Regions from separate parts of the Bartonella sp. LJL80 genome, predicted to be linked through region 2. Evidence: predicted binding sites of a transcription regulator. Region 2 holds the regulator's gene; each other region holds the start of a gene.
What was found. The regulator LexA, encoded in region 2, represses DNA repair genes until DNA is damaged. The targets are predictions, from matches to a motif close to TGTTCNNNNTGTGTTCNG.
Positions count from the first base shown of each region.

Region 1: a site for LexA is predicted at 5,235-5,252, ahead of ACYSNS_RS03145 (YifB family Mg chelatase-like AAA ATPase). Genes of this name have one in related genera too.
Region 3: a site for LexA is predicted at 3,914-3,931, ahead of ACYSNS_RS04870 (putative DNA modification/repair radical SAM protein). Genes of this name have one in related genera too.

Region 1 is NZ_JBTXLM010000001.1:689,775-696,347, forward strand. Features, by position in the region: gene ACYSNS_RS03140 (error-prone DNA polymerase) at 1-2,863, shown strand, start outside; gene ACYSNS_RS03145 (YifB family Mg chelatase-like AAA ATPase) at 3,654-5,186, opposite strand; gene ACYSNS_RS03150 (autotransporter assembly complex protein TamA) at 5,521-6,573, shown strand, end outside.
Region 2 is NZ_JBTXLM010000004.1:217,415-223,987, forward strand. Features, by position in the region: gene queF (preQ(1) synthase) at 1-395, opposite strand, end outside; gene queC (7-cyano-7-deazaguanine synthase QueC) at 437-1,141, opposite strand; gene ACYSNS_RS07850 (YrbL family protein) at 1,222-1,845, opposite strand; gene ACYSNS_RS07855 (arginyltransferase) at 1,879-2,628, opposite strand; gene rimO (30S ribosomal protein S12 methylthiotransferase RimO) at 2,737-4,050, opposite strand; gene lexA (transcriptional repressor LexA) at 4,311-5,030, opposite strand; gene cysN (sulfate adenylyltransferase subunit CysN) at 5,166-6,573, opposite strand, start outside.
Region 3 is NZ_JBTXLM010000002.1:134,126-140,698, reverse strand. Features, by position in the region: gene ACYSNS_RS04885 (hypothetical protein) at 1-191, shown strand, start outside; gene ACYSNS_RS04880 (hypothetical protein) at 208-1,902, shown strand; gene nhaA (Na+/H+ antiporter NhaA) at 2,435-3,793, shown strand; gene ACYSNS_RS04870 (putative DNA modification/repair radical SAM protein) at 3,935-5,164, shown strand; gene ACYSNS_RS04865 (UdgX family uracil-DNA binding protein) at 5,106-6,573, shown strand, end outside.

The sequences.
Region 1 (6,573 bases), on a different contig from region 2:
GGAAGACTTTTTATTCCGCGCCCGCGGGTTTCAAATCATCGTCACATCATCAGGTGGTTTTGAAGCTGCCTTGGCCCGGTTGCAGATGGTCGCCAAAGGGCAGGTCTGGCTGGCATTGCCAATGGATTTTGGTGGTATGGATGCGCGTCGGGCAGAATATCTGGCACGCATCGCTGCGACCTATCATGTACCGCTGATTGCAGCCGGCGATGTGTTGTACCATTTGCCGGAAAGACGCCCTTTGCAGGATATCTTGACCTGTATTCGATTGCATAAAACGATTGATGAGGCCGGTTTTTCCCTGCAAGCCAATAGTGAAAAGCACCTTAAGCCGGTTGCAGAAATGCAGCGGCTTTACAGCCATTATCCCGAAGCGCTTGCGCAACAGCATGTCTTTATCGCGCCGATTGCTTTTACACTGGACGATCTGTCCTACTCTTATCCTGATGAACCGGTGCCGAAAGGCAAGACGCCGCAAGGCTATCTGGAAGAGCTGACATGGAAAGGTATGGAGGAACGGTTCTCACCCCAAGACCATACAAAGATAAAGCCGCTTCTGGACAAAGAATTACGACTGATTAAAAAACTCGATTACGCACCCTATTTCTTAACCGTCTACGATATTGTGCGTTATGCGCGCGAACAGAAAATCCTTTGTCAGGGGCGCGGCTCGGCCGCCAACTCGGCCGTGTGCTATTGCTTGGGTATTACCAATGTCAATCCGGCAGAAATCGACCTTTTATTTGAACGGTTTATATCGGAAGAGCGCAAAGAACCGCCGGATATCGATGTCGATTTTGAACATGAACGGCGCGAAGAAGTCATGCAATATGTCTATCGCCGTTATGGGCGTGAACGCGCCGCCATTGTGGCAACGGTTATCCGCTACCGGTCGCGCAGCGCCATCCGCGATGTTGGTAAAGCATTGGGCCTGAGCGAAGATATTACCGGCGCGATAGCGGCTACCGTCTGGGGGACATCGGGGCAGGGTGTCAGTGATGACCAGATCAGGCAGGCAGGGCTTGATCCTGAAAATCCGATGATCGGTTTGACGGTGCGTCTGGCCCAGGAAATTTTGGGCTTTCCGCGCCATTTATCCCAGCATGTCGGTGGTTTTGTGCTGACACAGGACAGGCTGGATGAAACGGTCCCGATTGGCCCTGCGGTGATGAAGGATCGCAGCTTTATCGAATGGGATAAGGACGATATTGATAGTGTCAAACTGATGAAGGTCGATGTACTTTCTTTGGGTATGCTCACCTGCATCCGCAAAGGGTTTGACCTTTTAAAGCAACATAAAGGGCTGAATCACGGCCTGCATGATATACCGCGCGATGATAGACCGGTTTATCAGATGTTGTCCAAAGGCGATTCTCTGGGGGTTTTTCAGGTGGAAAGCCGGGCGCAGATGAACATGCTGCCCAAGCTCAAGCCCAAAACATTCTACGATCTGGTGATTGAAGTGGCCATTGTGCGGCCAGGGCCTATTCAGGGAGATATGGTACATCCCTATCTGCGTCGTCGCAGCGGCGAGGAAAAGGTGGATTATCCCTTTCCCTCTGCCGAGCATGGCCCGCGTGACGAGCTGGAGCGTGTATTGGGTAAAACCATGGGGGTGCCGCTATTTCAGGAACAGGCAATGCGCATCGCCATTGAAGCGGCCAAATTTACCCCCGATGAAGCCAATCTTCTACGCCGCGCAATGGCAACATTTCGACGGGTTGGCACCATTCATACCATGCGTGAAAAAATGGTGGAGGGCATGGTCAGGCGTGGTTATGAACGGCCTTTTGCTGAAAACTGTTTTAAACAGATTGAGGGTTTTGGCGAATATGGCTTTCCAGAAAGCCATGCCGCAAGCTTTGCTCATCTGGTTTATGTTTCGGCTTGGCTGAAGTGCCACCATCCTGAAGTGTTTGCCGCAGCATTGCTGAATTCGCAACCCATGGGCTTTTATGCACCAGCCCAGATTGTGCGCGATGCACGCGACCACGGAGTGAGAGTATTGCCGGTGGACATTAATCAAAGCCGATATGACCATCGGTTGGAAAGGCTGGATCAAGTCTTGGCTTTGCGTTTGGGGTTTCGTCAAATCAGCGGTTTTTCAAGCGAATGGGGGGAGAGACTGGAAGAGGCGCAAACCAGCGGACGCTTCGATTCCATTGAACAACTGCACCAGCGAGTGGTGTTGCCCAAGCGGGCTTTCCAGCTTCTGGCTGATGCCGATTGTTTCCATAGTTTGCGTATTGAACGGCGTAATGCCTTATGGGCAGTGCGCCGCCTGCCTGACGATGCTGCACTGCCTTTGTTTGAAGCGGCAAAGCAATCAGAAATGGCGCGTGAAAAACGCCTGCTCTTGTCGCCGATGAAACTGGGTGAACATGTTATCAATGATTATGAAATGACCCGCCTTTCCCTTAAGGCCCACCCGATGAGCTTTTTGCGGGAAGCATTGAAAAAGCAGGGCATCATACCCTGTCAGGATGCGATGGAGGTTGCCGGAGGCGCTGTCGCTGCCATTGCCGGCATTGTAACGGTGCGCCAAAGACCCGGCAGCGCCAAAGGTGTTGTATTTCTCACGATGGAAGATGAAAGCGGCATTGCCAATATCGTGGTTTGGCCGAAAATCATGGCGCGGTTTCGCCGCGAGGTCATGGGCGGAAAAATGCTATGGGTCACCGGTAAGGTTCAACGCGATATATCCGGCGTAACACACCTTGTTGCAGCAGAAATTGAAGATAGAAGCATGGATTTACTGTCGTTAAGCGACATGCCGGAGCGTTTTGGGCCAACAGCATCGGAACCGATGGCACAACATCCACGTCAATTCCGTGCTATTCCGAAATCACGCGACTTCCATTAAGAGTTTGGCGCCCAGCCGGTTGAGACCCACCAACCATGTTTGAAATCTCAGGCGATAAAAATAACGGGATGCCTGTTTCGTTTGGCGCTGTCACCGTTTTGGAAAATGCCATGGCAATTTATAACAATGCCGATATTGGATAACCAAAGCGGCGCAACCCAGAGCCATTCCCCAAAAGTGTGAAGCGCATCCGCAGGAGAATTGATTCATTGGATCAATTCATTATTCCACTCCTATCGGATGAGTTGCGGTAAAACAGAGAGTTAGATGAAATTGATGGTTCAACATTAAAAATGTTTTGCTCGAGGCACATCAAATACTTTGAGAGGCGGTCAATCGGCTTATCTACGGGCTTACATCATTTTGGTGGTATTAAATGGATGGTAACCCATGGGCAAAAACGTTCCCCATGCTTTCCGTAAGGTTGCCACTATAGCTTTGGTAGATGTGATAAAATAGCTCTGCATTGAAGCGCGACATGAGAAATCAATCGCCAACCAAGCCAATAAAAAATGACTGCCAACAGCATGAAGCGGCAGGATTTACCTTATGAAATAGCTAAGCCAGACTATTGTTCTGCACTTTATTTTTGTTATCATGCCATTGAAAGGGTTGGGCAGAAATTTCCTATAAATGCATCGGAAAACCTTGACGGTGAAAACCACGCTGCCTGCATTTTTCTCTTATTCAGATAAGATTTTTGCGCCAACCAAGCCGTTCTTAAATGGTCACCGCCCACTTGCCTTGTATTTCAGAGTGTCTTTTGTTCATGTGCGGGGTTCAAGCTATATTAGGCGACAGCGGCAAGACGCTCATTGCCTAGCCGGTAAGAAATCGCCTCTGCAAGATGGTGTCTGGTGAGGCGTTGCGAGCCATCAAGGTCGGCAATCGTCCGAGCTACCTTCAAAACCCGATGATAGGCACGGGCGGATAACCGCATTTTTTCGCTGACATCGCGCAACAACGCCGTTGCACCAGCATCGGGAATGGCAATTTGCTCGATCAGGCTTGCCGGACAGTCGCCATTGGCACGGATATGGGGTGCGCCTAAACGGGCAAATCGTTCGGCCTGTAATAGACGCGCCTTTACAATGCGTGCGGCAACAACGTGGCTCGGCTCTGATTTGGCCGGTTGCATCAGGTCTAAAGCAGATAAAGCCGGCACTTCGATACGCAGGTCAATACGGTCGAGTAACGGGCCGGAAATACGTGCCTGATAATCAGCCTGACAGCGCGGGCCGCGGGCGCAGACATGGCCGGGTTCGCCCGCCATGCCGCAGCGGCAAGGATTCATCGCGGCGACGAGCTGGATACGGGCTGGATAGCTGACATGATGGTTGGCACGGGCAACCACACATTCCCCACTTTCCAAGGGTTGGCGCAATGAATCGAGAACCTGCGGTGAAAATTCTGGAAATTCATCAAGGAACAGCACACCATTATGCGCCAAGGACACCTCGCCCGGGCGGGCTTTTATGCCACCTCCCACCATAGCGGCCATCGATGCGGAATGGTGAGGCGACCGAAAAGGACGATGGACGGATACAGAACCATTGGTGGTTTCGCCAGCAATCGATGCAATCAGCGAGACATCCAGCAATTCACGCGCATCCAATGGAGGCAAGATAGAAGGCAGACGTTGCGCCAACATGGATTTTCCCGCCCCCGGAGGGCCAACAAATAACAGGTTGTGGCGACCGGCAGCGGCAACTTCCAATGCCCGTTTTGCCGCTTCTTGTCCTTTAATGTCGGCAAGGTCTGGCAGATTGTCCTGTATGACATATTGGCGGGGTTGTGGACGGGAAAGAATTTGCGCACCTTTAAAGTGGTTGACCAGAGCCAATAATCCCGATGGTGCCAGTATTTCGATGTCAGAACCGGCCCAAGCAGCTTCAGCACCGCATTTTTCAGGACAGATCAAGCCTTTGCCTAAAGCGACAGCGGTCATCGCTGCAGGCAGGACACCGCTGACAGGCGCAATAGAACCGTCAAGGGACAATTCACCCATAACAACATAGTCTTGCGCGACTTCCGGTGGCAAAAGCCCCATAGCGACCATAAGACCAACCGCAATTGGCAGGTCATAATGGGAGCCTTCCTTTGGCAGATCGGCAGGCGCTAGGTTGATGGTAACCCGCTTGACCGGCATGGAAAGACCGCAGGCGTGCAATGCTGCCTGTACCCTTTCACGGCTTTCGGCAACAGCTTTGTCGGCAAGGCCAACAATAGACATTCCCATTTTTCCGGGGGCAATCATCACCTGCACATCCACCGGTAAAGCATCAACACCGCTAAAGGCGACTGTCGTTATACGTGCAACCATGATGCTATTCCCTTTAAAAGTGTCCCAAATTGATACAACCATAGATTTCATAACAAATCAAGAACAATACGTGAACATTTTTGTGTCTTTTGCGTCACGCATAGCAGCTATGCGCCGCTAAAGTTGTGCGGTTTAACACTTCTTTGACAAAGATCATGCAAATTCAGCCGGCGCGGTGTAGGCATGAAAAGTCTGTTATGGTAACAAGGACAAACTTTGAAACCCTGCAAGGCGCGGCGGTTTTGCGTAAAATCGGCAGTATTGCGGGGCTGCCTATTATGCGTGTCGGTGCCGTCTCATATGTAGAGTAAAACGTTTAAGAGTACCTGTTTTGATTATATGTCGGGCAAAATCTTGGTTGAAAGCGGGAAGCGCGATAGCGTTGCTTGCCGGTTTTTCGCTTGTTTTTGTCCCACCGCAAAAGGCAGGCGCATTCGAACTTTTCGGCGTGCATCTTTGGGGCAAGAAAAAACAGGATGATGCCGCGGCCGATGTGATCGGCGAACCTAAATATTACACAGTCGATGTCGTTGCCGCACCGGGCGCACCCGAGGATGGTGTCAAGACGGTCAAAGCGGCCTCATCGCTGGTTGGCGATCATGAAAAACCCGCTTCGGGCTCTGCCGGACTGCTTGCAAAGGCCCGTGGAGATTATCGAAAGATACTGGCAGCCCTTTACGCTGAAGGGCGCTATGGCGGTGTTATCAGCATCACCGTGAATGGTCAGGAGGCGGCAGATTTACGCCCCGACACCGAGCTTCCGGAAAAATCTTCTATTGTCATTACGATTGATACCGGCCCTGAATATCATTTTGGCACGGCCAGCGTGCACGAGCTCGCACCGCCCACCGATAACAAAAAAGACAAAGTTCCTTTGCCACAGGATTCCGGCTATGCCGCGGGCGACGTGGCCAAATCCGGCACCGTATTCAAAGCCGAACAGCTTGCGGTTGAAGGTTGGCGCCAGCAGGGCTACGCCAAGGCAACAGTGAAAGGGCGCGACGTTGTGGCCGATCATGCCACACGCATTGTTGATGCCAATATTCAGGTGGAGCCAGGGCAAAAAGCGCATTATGGCCCGCTGACGGTGCGCAATGTGACAAAAAAGCCGCGTATGGATTCGGCGTATGTTGCTTGGATGACCGGCATCAAAGAAGGCGAAGAATACGACCCCGATGATATCAGCAAAGCCAATAAGCGGCTTGCGCGTCTTGATGTTTTCCGTGCCGCGAATGTTCGCGAAGCTGATAAGATCAACCCCGACGGCAGTCTGCCGCTGAATCTGGTGGTTCAGGAGCGCCCGCCACGGCGTTTTGGCGTTGGTGGCAGCTATTCGACGCTTGATGGGGCCGGCCTGGAAGCCTACTGGATGCACCGCAATCTGTTC
Region 2 (6,573 bases):
AAAACGTCAATTGGGATGCCGCCGCGGGGGTACCAATAACCACCAATGCGCAGCCAGCGCGGTGTTAAAAGTTCTACCAAACGGCGTGCGATGCTGACGGTACAATCTTCATGAAAAGCACCATGATTACGAAATGATCCGAGATAAAGCTTAAGCGCCTTGCTTTCCACAAGCCATTGATCAGGAATGTAGTCGATCATGAGATAGGCGTAATCAGGTTGGCTGGTAATCGGGCATAACGAAGTGAATTCCGGAGCGGTAAACCGCACACAATAGTTTATGTCACTCTGCGGATTGGCGACTTTTTCTAAAACAGCTTCTTCAGGTGAGGGAGGTAAATCCGCGGCTTTTCCTAATTGGGTAAGGTTGGCATAGATAGATTGGTTCGGTGACATGTGTATTTCCTCTTGATGCTATTTACAGAATTCGTCGCTATCTAAACCAAATCTGGCTTTTTATTGTCACGGACTGCGCTGATCCAGAATGAATCGTCATCATAGATAGTAGGATCTGTAACGCCTGCAAGATGAAATGCCTCACGTCTTTCTACACATGTCCCGCAACGTCCGCAATGATGGTCACCGCCTTTGTAACATGACCATGTCTCTGCAAATGGGACTCTATTGATCACACCATCCGCTACGATAGCTGCTTTGCTTACATTGACGTAAGGCGCATAAAGCTGGCATTGACCGTCCAAAGACAGCTGCTCCATTGCATCAAACGCAGCTATAAAATCTGGGCGGCAATCTGCATAGATGAAATGATCTCCACCATGTACAGCGGTAGCAACTGTATCAGCATTGTTGGCAGCGGCAATGCCAAAAGCGATTGATAAGAATATTGCATTACGGTTAGGGACAACAGTCAATTTCATTGTCTCTTCAGCGTAGTGACCGTCTGGCACGTCAACATCACTCGTTAAAGACGAGCCGGATAGGTTTGTGCCTATTGAGGAAATATCAATCAAATGGAACGGCACATCAAGTTTTTCAGCGCATTGCTTTGCAAAGGCAATTTCTTTTCTGTGTCGTTGGTTATAATCGAATGAAATTATCCCTTGTAGGGCTTGGCGATGAAAAAGATGGTAGGCCAATGTGATGGAATCCAATCCACCAGAACATATAAGAAAAGCTTTCATATCAAGTCCTTGTTTTGACCGGGTAGGCTGCGACCGGATAGCTTTTCGGGTATCAAATCACCGGGAAGGAGTAAAGACGTTTATTCTTCTTTCTCACGCAGTCGCTCCATGTGACGTTGGAAGCGTTGATAAACTTCGAGATTCTTCTTCGCATTGATGGAAGGGAAATAAGTGCGTGTTTGAAGAGCAGACTTCTCCGAGATTCCATCAATAATAACGATCTGCTGTTCACCATTACGATTGGCTAAAACCAGGTTCCAAGGATTTAAATCGTAAAGGATAGCGGGTGTTTCACGAATCCAGATCTCAAATTGCTCCAATGCGGATCTGATCGGAGATGGATTGTTGGCAAATATAGCAACCGGCGGGGCAAAAGCATTATTTGCGTCTTTCTCTGCTTTTACCGTAAGCCCCCATCCAAGATCTGTTTGCTGCATACCTACAACGGAAAACATGTGAGGTTGCTGGCTTTCAGGTTTAGGGTTGATACGGATAATTTCACGAAACTCATGCATATTGACAGAATTTGCACCTAGCGGTTTAAATCTTTTCTTCCATGCAGGGACTTTATGTGTCTTCGCAATCCATTCGGGTCGTGGAACTTTGATTAACAGGTCTGGATCGTCGGGATGTACAAAAACGAGCCTGGCGTTTCCTTTGAAACGAGGCTCCAACCCCGAAAGTGCAACGAAATAAGGTTTCATATCTATTAAATCCGATTATCGCGGATAACTAGCTTATTTGCCGGAGATTTGCCACCCTTTAGATGTCAGATGTTCCTGGGGACGGTAGCGTTCCTTATAACCCATTTTTTCTGACCCTGCGACCCAGTAACCAAGATACACATAAGGCAAACCAAGTGACTTTGCCCGTTTTATGTGGTCTAGGATGACGAACATACCTAAAGACGAACTTCGTAATTCAGGAGAAAAAAACGAATAAACCATCGACAATCCATCATTAATGATATCTGTCAATGCGACCGCCAATAAAGGGCCTTCGCCTTTTCCTGTAATGCCTGTGTCAATCCCGGACCCGCGATATTCTATGAGCTGCGTATCGGCCCGCGTATCCTCAACCATCATCTGATAATCCAAAACTGACATCTCGCTCATCCCGCCATCAGGATGACGGGCATTAAGATAATCGCTGAAAAGTGCATATTGCTCCGACGTTATTTTTGGAGCGCAAATCGCACCAAAAATATGGGCATTCTTTTTTGTAACGCGCCTCATTGTACGATCCGGTTGGAAGGCATCGACTACAATGCGTATGGACACACACGCCTGACAGCCATCGCATACGGGTCTATAGGCGATATTTTGTGACCTCCGGAATCCCCCCTGCGTTAAGACAGAATTCATGTCACCAGCAACAGGATCACTCAGATAGGTGAAAACCTTGCGTTCAAAACGATCTGGTAAATATGGACAAGGCTGGGGCGCAGTTAGAAAAAACTGTGGCACATTTTTGTCATGCTCTGTCATATTCCCTAAATCCGCGATGTTAATAGCTAAGATTTGCGACATTCGCCGCAAACGTCAAGGGTAGAGCAAACAAAGTCACCGGTTTATCAGGCGTAAACCTGATTAAATTTAAACCGCTGTGCCGTAGAGATCATAAGCATCTGAATTTTCGACGCGAACAGTAACAAACTCTCCTACCCGCAAAGGACGCCGCGATGTGATGTGAACGACGCCATCAATTTCAGGCGCGTCATATTTGGTTCGACCTTTTCCAGATGTACCGGATGCTTCGTCAATGAGAACCTGCAATCGCTTGCCGACCTTTTTTTTCAAGAGGCCAGCCGATATATTTTGCTGCTGCGCCATGAAACGATGCCAACGGTTATCTTTGATTTCGTCTGGTACCATATCAAGACCTAGATCATTTGCGGCAGCGCCATGAACTGGCTCATATTTGAAGCAACCTGCACGCTCGATTTTCGCTTCAGCCAACCAGTCCAGAAGTATCTGAAAGTCTTCTTCAGTCTCCCCAGGAAAGCCGACAATGAAGGTTGATCGTAACGCTAAATCAGGACAAATTTCGCGCCATTTTTCGATGCGCCGACTTGTTTTTTCCAAATGGGCTGGACGCTTCATATGTTTCAATACGTTTGACGAAGCATGTTGAAAGGGAATATCCAAATAGGGTAGAATTTTTCCTTCCGCCATCAACTCAATAACATCATCCACGTGGGGGTAGGGGTAAACGTAATGCATTCGCACCCAAATCCCCATGTCACCGAGCTCTTTCGATAGATCAAGGAACTTTGCCCGAACTTGTCGATCTTTCCACGGGCTTTCACTATATTTCAGATCAACGCCATAAGCACTGGTATCTTGAGAAATAACCAGAAGCTCTTTAACACCAGCATTGACGAGCTTTTCAGCTTCACGCAAAACATCGGCTGCAGGGCGCGAGACTAAATCGCCACGCAGAGCCGGTATAATGCAAAAACTACACCTATTAGAACATCCTTCTGAAATCTTCAGGTAGGCATAATGGCGAGGCGTCAGGCGAATACCTTGCGGGGGAACGAGATCTACAAACGGGTCATGTGCCGGAGGCGCTGCCTCGTGAACAGCCTCCATAACACTTTCATAGGCTTGAGGTCCCGTAATAGCGAGAACGTTAGGATGCGCTTTGCGTATGACATCGGGCTCAGCACCCAAGCATCCCGTAACAATGACCTTACCGTTTTCCTTAATAGCATCGCCAATATTAGCAAGAGACTCATCACGGGCAGAATCCAGAAAGCCGCAAGTATTTACGATTACAAGATCTGCTCCCTCATGCTTGCGAGCAATTTCATACCCTTCAGCACGCAAGCTTGTTATTATACGCTCAGAATCCACAAGCGCTTTAGGACAACCAAGCGATACAAAGCTAATACGTGGCGCAGACATACTTATTCCCAAAAACAATATGGATGGACAACCTTGTATCCATTGCCGAGATTATAAATTGGCCGAAAAACCTTAAGTCAAACCTTGGTAGTAGACCAGATATTTTATGACATGCGGTATATTGCTCGTTTTTCGACTTTTTAACAAAAGCGCGAATAACATGAAGTTGTTAAGTTTGCTACCGAAAACCGCTCTCCTAAACTTTCGCGTCTAACAACGTGAAAGCTTTTAAATTGCGATAAACGGTTTCCAAAAGCCTTTTAATAACGTCGGATAAGGCCGACAAGCCGGCCCTGCAACCTGATGCGATCTGGCCCGAAAATACGCGTTTCATATGCAGGATTTGCAGCTTCCAAGGCAACCGAAGCTCCTTTACGACGATAGCGCTTCAATGTTGCTTCTTCATCGTCAACAAGCGCTACGACGATCTCGCCCGGATTGGCGGTATCTCCACGTTTGATGATCACGGTATCGCCGTCAAAAATACCGGCTTCAATCATAGAATCACCTTTCACTTCAAGCGCATAATGTTCTCCAACACCAATCATATCCGGCGGAAGCGATAACATATTGGTCTGTTGCTGAATTGCAGAGATCGGAACACCAGCTGCAATACGCCCCATAACAGGAACATTGACATTCGCAACAGCCATATCATTTGCTGAAGAAGGTGTTTGCGGCATGACATTTTTCAATGTCTGTCCTTTTGTTCCTTCTATCACACTCGGCGAAAATTTACGCGTTGTTGTGAGGCCAGGAGCAATGGTATCGGGAAGCCGGACAACTTCCAATGCACGCGCACGATTGGGAAGCCGACGGATAAAACCGCGTTCTTCCAATGCAGTTATCAATCGATGAATGCCGGATTTGGAAGATAGATCCAAAGCTTCTTTCATTTCGTCAAATGAAGGTGGGATGCCGCTTTCTTTAAGGCGGTCGTGGATGAACAATAAAAGTTCATATTGTTTGCGCGTAAGCATACAGCCTTCCAATCAACGAATCAAAATAGAAACAAAACCAGAACATACTCTATATGTTCATTAATTGTTCTACAAGTGTTTTCAGACGAGAAGAAGTGTGTTTATCGTGTAACTATCAACAGGGTAACGTCAGGCCTAGATGCCGGCTCCGTCTTGCAGTCCTTGCACGCGCGTTTTGTCCGGTCTGTTCGCTATTTGGTAGACAAATGGGCGCAACACGAAATCAAGCGCGATGACGAATAATGTCCCAATAAAAGATGTTGTGAGATGGTAAATGATAAGGCCGAAGAGTATCGCTGCCAAAAGCCGACCAAACAGTATTGAAGTAACGTTTTGATTGCTCAAGGGATGAATCCAGAGCTCTATCGCTTCTTTGACGATAGCCTTATCAGAATTTTTTAGTTTCTTGTCATTAGCTTCTGGTAAGTCGTTTACAGAAGCTACTGTTCCTAACGCGACGGTTTCGTTTGTATAGGGATCAATCAGTATGAAAGCGCCCAGGGTTTTGTCATCTTGATAATTTGATGCGACTATAGGCTTTTCTGTATTGATCGTTAGCCTGCCGATTTCATTCATCGTCAGTGTACTGTCAAAAATCTTTTGATAGCTATGGATATCAGTTTTATAATCGAGTGAAATTATTTTCATTGGCGTTGTAGCTGTGCCTATACGCAATAAAAAGCGGTCTTTTAGTGAAAGCTGTATAGGTCGCATCCATAAAATGTCGGTGCAAAAGCTCCGAGAGGCATTTATGGTATCTGTTGCAGATACCAAAACATCTCCACGCGATACATCTATCTCGCTTGTTAAGGTGACAGTTACGGCATCGCCGCTGGCAGCTTCTGTGACTTTGCCATCGCTTCCGAATATATCTTTAATGACTGACCGCGCTCCACTCGGTAGGGAGATAACTTCGTGTCCGCTTTTAACCTTTCCGGTTCCAATAGTTCCGCTGAAGCCGCGGAAGTCCAGATTGGGTCGATTGACCCACTGGACTGGCAAACGAAATGGCTTGTTGGTCGTATCATTATTTTTTATCGAAACGGTATCAAGATAGTCGAGCAGTGTTAATCCGTCATACCAGCTTAAATTTTCTGATTTATTTGCTAAATTGTCTCCCAGTTTCGCACTTAACGGGATGAATACGATCTGCTCAAAAGATAGGGCGGGTAGGAGCGTTGAAAATTCGTCAACGATGCTTTTGAACCGAATTTCGTCGTAGCTCACGAGGTCCATTTTGTTAACGGCAACAATCACGGAGCGTATCCCCACCAATGATGTGATGAAGGCGTGGCGGCGCGTTTGCGGAAGGACGCCCTTACGTGCATCGATTAGAATGATTGCAAGATCGGCTTGAGAGGCACCCGTGGCCATATTGCGTGTATATTGTTCATGTCCCGGCGTATCTGCAATGATATAGGAACGCTTTGTCGATGAAAAATAACGATAAGCGACATCTATTGTGATACCTTGCTCGCGCTCTGCAGCCAGACCGTCTACCAACAATGCAAAATCAATATCGTCCCCCGTTGTACCAAATTTC
Region 3 (6,573 bases), on a different contig from region 2:
TTCTTGGTGCAGAAAGATCGCAGCAAATTGGTGAAGGCCTGCAAAACTTCATCGAGAGTGGTGGAACATTGAACGTTCATGCAAAAGCCAAATCTGAAAATGGTTTGAGCCTGCTCGACATCGTTATGGCTGAATCCAACCCGCTTTTATTGCTTGAGAAAATCGATTTAAGCGCAGATACACAACATTAAGACTGGAAGAATTGATATGGCCAATTTCGGTGGCTGGTTAAAGGCAACAATCAAACGCTGGCTGACATATATTGTCGGATTTGTCGTTATACTGGCAATTCTGGCGGTAGGCGGCTTCTACATGGCCAAGCCCTATCTGGATAGCTTTGTTTCGGGTGAAATGGCCAAACGCGGTGTTAAAGCCGACAGTTCTCAGGTTAGTATTCTCGGCAAGGTCAACCTTACCAATGTGACTGTGCCGGTACCTGCCGGAGTATCTTTGAAAATCGGTGCCATATCCGGCCGGCCGCCTGTTTCATTCCTCCCCGGTTCTTTCACGCTTTATGATATCGACCTTACGCGCGACAATGTCCATTTGCAGATACCTGAAATCACACTCAATGGCATATCATTAAAGGACAAAGATACCGCAATTACCTCCCATGTTTTGCAGGCATTGATGCGGGTTGCTGTTTCGTCGGTTAGCGCCCCTGATATGATGGTGTCATTGACCGGCAAAAACGGCGAATCTGAAAAGGTCAATATTAAAGGCTTTTGGCTTTCAAGCTTCAAAAACGGTTATATCGGTTCCATCGGTGTTGCGGGTATGAGCACCAATGTCGGCTTAGCTGCCGTTACCGCTGATGATAGCAATACAATAAGGCTGATGGGCAAGAGCAACGCCATGGAAGCGCGTGACATCGACATTGGCTACGCCTATTCCATCATGGCAGGAAAAATCAATGCCGATGGCGTTGGCCGCACGGTGATCGGGCCAGTCGAACTTGGTGATATTGCCGTTGATATTTTTGAGGGCACAAACCGTAATGCCCATTTCGCGCTCGGGAAATTCAAAACATCCGGCCTGAAAATGCGGCCGATGCAGGACCTCCCCGAAGAATTGGCAAAAACCTATCTTGAAGCGAAAAAATCGGGTAACGAGGCTGCTGAAAAAGCTGCACGTAACGCTCTGGTTGTGGCTGTAGTCTCGGCGATTACATCGGTTGACGCGGAAATCGAAAAGGCAGATATCGACCTTCCCAAACTAAAAGCAAGCCTCAATTCCTTCCAATTGAAACCGCGTGAATGGAATCAGCCAGTCCCCGAAAGCCTGCTTGTCTCGCTCGACGGCCTTTCGCTCAATACCGCTGAAATGCCGCAAAAGGATATAGAGTTTTTGAAGAATATGGGCTTCAACACGCTGGACCTTTCCGGGAAACTCGACTTTTCCTATAATTCCAGTCGACAGACCCTTGCATTGAACGCCATGTCCTTTGATGCCAAGGGCATTGGTTCTGGCGAAATGTCAGCAAAGGTGATTGATGTCAATCCAAACCTTTTTTCCGGTGATAAGGATTTAGCATTGGCTGCGGCTGAACAGATTGGCGTCACCGAAATCGATATGCGATATTCGGATTACGGCTTTATCGATAAATTCTTCACCTATCTGGCACAAAGCCTCAATGACACCAAGCACGACCTGAAACAGGAGCTTTATGACGACTTTTATCTCGTTATGACCAAGAGCCCTGAAATGTTGTTGAAGGATCATGACGAAGCGCAGAAAATCTCAGCAGCTTTCGGTGAGTTTGCGAAAAAACCGGGCACTTTGACCATATCCGTTCGGGCCAAGGATGCAAAAGGTCTAACCGCGACCGACTTGGAAACTGCCTTGCAAAATGATCTTGCTACAGCAGTCAACAAAGTCAATTTGGTGGTCAAAAACCAGTAAGCAAAGACTTACGCCTTCAGAATGCCGCGATGAAAGCGGCATTCTGACAACCGCATAAACGACAGCTTTTGGTGAGAGTGAATTTCGATCTGATAGGGTCAGATCGAAGCTGCAATTCAATTTCTATACTGCGTTTTATTGATAGCCTTGGGATAAGAAAACGATCCTGTGAACCGTTTTTCCGACGGATGCGCTTCACACTTTTCGGAGAGAGCTTTAGAGTAAACCCGTTTTCGATTAAATCCTGGTTTTACTCTCACTCATCGTTTTATCGTATTCACGGCACGAAAAGTTATTCAACTTTTTCTGGAAACACTCAAAGGCGCGAATTCTACCACCACGATACAAAACCGTTACTGCTCAACATTGCATGACAGCGCCACTATGTGAAGCAATAGCCGTCGTTTCTACTGAATGCGAATGCCTTGCATTGTCCCCTCTATTTTTGTTATATAATTTTCAGGGTGTCCTTCAAACGAATTGACGGGCAGGTTATCAGTTGGTCGGGCCGCCAGCTCTTTGGAGCCTGCCTATGGAAAATTTGAAGTCCAACCATTTCCCTAATCGTGCCACTATTATCGCCGAGCGTGCTGTTTCAGCAGTGGAACGCTTTCTGCATATCGAAGCGATGAGCGGTCTTGTCTTGATAATTGCTGCGGCAGCGGCTCTTGTGATCGCCAACTCATCTTACGCATCACTCTATACACAATTCTGGCACATGCCTTTCGGTATCCAGATTGGCGCGTTTTCATTTTTTCGGGATTTGCATTTCTGGGTCAATGACGGTCTTATGACCGTATTTTTTCTCGTCGCCGGAATGGAAATCCGCCGTGAAATCCACGAAGGCGCCCTTTCCGATTTAAAGCAAGCTACGCTGCCTATTATCGCGGCAATCGGCGGCGTCTGCCTGCCTGCCCTCATTTATCTATTTCTTAATGTGGATGGGATGCGTGCCCATGGCTGGGCTGTTCCGACAGCAACTGATATTGCTTTTGCGGTGGGCATTTTAGCCCTTCTCGGCAAAGCTATCCCAGCGAACCTTAGGGTCATCCTGCTTTCTCTCGCCATTATCGACGATATTATTGCCGTACTCATCATTGCCGTTTTCTATTCCAACGGTCTTGAGTTTCACGGCGCGGCAATCGCTATTTTTGGTATTGTCGTTGTATTTTTCTTCCAATGGATAGGCATTGCATCGGCTTGGTTTTATATATTGCCAGCTGCCATCATCTGGTGGGGGCTTATGGTTCTTGGTGCCCATCCCTCACTCGCCGGCGTCATCCTTGGAATGATAACACCGGTCTTGGTGCCCCGCCACCGCCTGTCACCACTCGCACGTATCTCTTCCGCGCTTGAAACGTTGCAAAACGTGCAACAACACAATTCGCCTCGTCATATCACTGCGGCCTTGAAAGAGCTACGGCAAGGGCAACGCGACATGGTTCCACCGGTAACACGTATTCAAATGGCCCTTCACTCCTGGGTTGCTTTCGTCATTATGCCCATTTTTGCATTTGCCAATGCCGGTGTCAGCTTTTCCGGATTTGACCTCTTTGCTGATGGGGCTGCATGGATTGTATCTGGCGTTGCAGTCGGTCTGTTCATCGGCAAACCGGTCGGTATCTTACTGGCAAGTTTCATTGCTGTAAAAACCGGCCTTTGCCGTCTGCCCCCCCATGTCACTTGGTCTGGCTTGCTGCTTGCAGGCTTCCTTGCAGGTATCGGTTTCACTATGGCAATTTTCGTCGCTATGCTGGCATTCACCGATGCAAACCAGTTAAATGCAGCAAAAATCGGCGTTCTTGGTGGCTCTGGCTTATCCGCCCTAGCCGGGCTTGCCTATGGCCTTGTTTATCTTCAAATGGAAAAACCAAAAAATACGCCCAGCTGATCGACTATTGATTGCTCAGTTTTGATACAAGGCAATGTCACAATTGCCTTGATTGGCGTATTTTGGTCAAAAAATCATAATATTTTCGTGCAGCGATCTCACCATATTGCTTTTTTCGACAGGAACATATAGTGAACATTTATGGCGAAAACATTGAAAGAAAAACTGGCAATTCTTGCCGATGCGGCCAAATATGATGCTTCCTGCGCATCAAGCGGTTCCACGCGCGCGCCGCAGACCAATAAGGGGTTGGGGTCGACAGAAAATATGGGAATTTGCCATTCCTATACACCGGATGGCCGGTGCGTATCGCTTTTAAAAATTCTATTGACCAATTTTTGCATTTACGATTGTGCCTATTGCATCAATCGCTCGTCCAGTAATGTTGAGCGGGCGCGATTTACGACCGATGAAGTCATTTTTCTGACATTGGAATTTTATCGGCGAAATTATATTGAAGGTTTGTTTCTCTCATCAGGCATTATACGTTCGGCTGATGCCACCATGGAACAAATGGTTCGCATAGCGCGTGAATTGCGTTTGGTGCATCACTTTGGCGGTTACATCCATCTCAAAACCATTCCGGAAGCCAGTCCTGCTCTTATCGAAGAAGCAGGGCTTTATGCAGACCGGCTTTCTATCAATGTTGAACTTCCGACCGAGCAAGGCATTGCTGAACTTGCTCCGCAGAAAAAACCGCTGACCATAAGGCAAGCTATGGGCAATGTCCGGCTGCATATTGAAGATGCCAAAGATCCGACGTTGCAGACCAAAAAACGCAAAAAGTTCGCTCCGGCAGGTCAATCGACCCAAATGATTATTGGCGCAGACGCCACAAATGACGCGACGATTTTGCAATCGAGCGCGCGGCTTTACTCGGGCTATCAACTCAAACGTGTTTATTATTCAGCCTTTAGTCCGATACCTGATGCATCTAAAATCTTGCCGGTGAAAAAGCCGCCGCTTTTGCGAGAGCATCGTCTTTATCAGGCCGACTGGTTGTTTCGTTTCTATGGCTTTGAGATGAGCGAACTAACATCTGACGACAGCAACGGCATGCTTGATCTTGATTTCGATCCGAAATTATCATGGGCGCTTAAAAACAGGCATCTGTTTCCTGTCGACATTAATAGGGCCGAGCGGGAAATGTTGCTGCGTATTCCTGGATTGGGTGTGCGCAATGTCAAACGTATCCTTACTGCGCGTCGGTTCAAACGTCTGACATTTGAAGATTTGAAAGCTTTTCATTTGCCGATGCGCAAGATCAAGCCATTTATCGTAGTCGATCAATGGACGCCAGCAGGTATTTTAGATGCCGCTAACCTTATCGACCGGTTTCGTCCGCCGCCCGATCAACTTAGTCTATTTTGATATGAAGATTGTTTCCTTACAAAAACGGGCCGATTTCAATGAATGGCGCGATAATGCGCGCCAACTGCTGGAGCGGGATATACTGCCAGAACAGATTGACTGGAATTTATCCGCGCAATCAGCTCTATTCCACCAAGAGTCCCCGCCGGATACGCTAAGTAAACGTGGATCAATCGAAGTACCGCGGCGCTTTTTGTCCTTGGCGGAATTGGTGCTGTGTTACAGCAGTGAAGACACGCCTGCTTTACTCTATCGTTTGCTTTATCGGCTGCAGACCGACAAACAATTGCTACAAAAGCTTTATGACCGGGACGTATCTGATGCTTTATCCCGCGAAAAATCCGTTCGCCGTGACATCCATCACATGCATGCCTTTTTACGTTTCAAAGAATCACCGCGCGCTGGAGAGCGGCGCAATTTCACCGCTTGGTATGAACCAGACCATTTTATTGTAGAGCGGGCAGCCCCCTTTTTCTGCCGTCGGTTCAGCGACATGGATTGGCAAATCCTGACCCCCAAAGGCAGTTTGCGGTTCGAGCAGCAAAAGCTTACCATCGGGCCAGCAGTTGCTAACAAGCCAAACCAAAACGATGACGCGGAAGACCTTTGGAAAACCTATTTCAGCCATATCTTCAATCCCGCGCGGATGAAAATCCAAACCATGCAAAGTCATATGCCGAAGAAATTCTGGCATAACTTGCCTGAAACCGCGATGATCGGCACTATGATTGCCGGTGCTGAAACCCGTGTTAAAAAGATGCATGAACAACAGGCGATGCAACCGCCACTTTTCCACCAGCGTCTAGCAAAGCAGCCTGTTCAGGAAGATAATGACAGCAATAATGCTGACACGTTGCCAGTTCTCAACCAAAACATACAAAAATGTCAACGCTGCCCTTTGCACTGTTATGCGACCCAGGCAGTTTGTGGTGAAGGAAACGCCGCGGCAAAATTGATGGTGGTGGGCGAACAGCCGGGTGATCGGGAAGACTTGATCGGTCGACCATTTTCTGGACCGGCAGGCCAATTATTCAACCGTACATGTGAACAAGTGGGATTGGACCGCAGCAATATCTATCTGACTAATGCGGTCAAGCATTTCAAATATGAGATGCGGGGCAAAAGGCGTATGCATAAAACCGCCAACCGGTCTGAAATTCAGCATTGTCGCTGGTGGCTTTTACAAGAAATAGCGCTTGTTAAACCAAAACTCATCGTCACAATGGGAGCAACTGCACTTTTTTCTCTCACGGGTAACAATAAATCTTTGACCGAAATGCAAGGAAAAATAATCACCTCAGAAGAGTTACCGCCAATTCTTCCGACAATCCATCCCTCTTACCTTCTACGCCTGCAAGATAAAGTTTTGAGCAACAAACAAGAGGAAGCTTTTGCACGCGTGCTGAAAT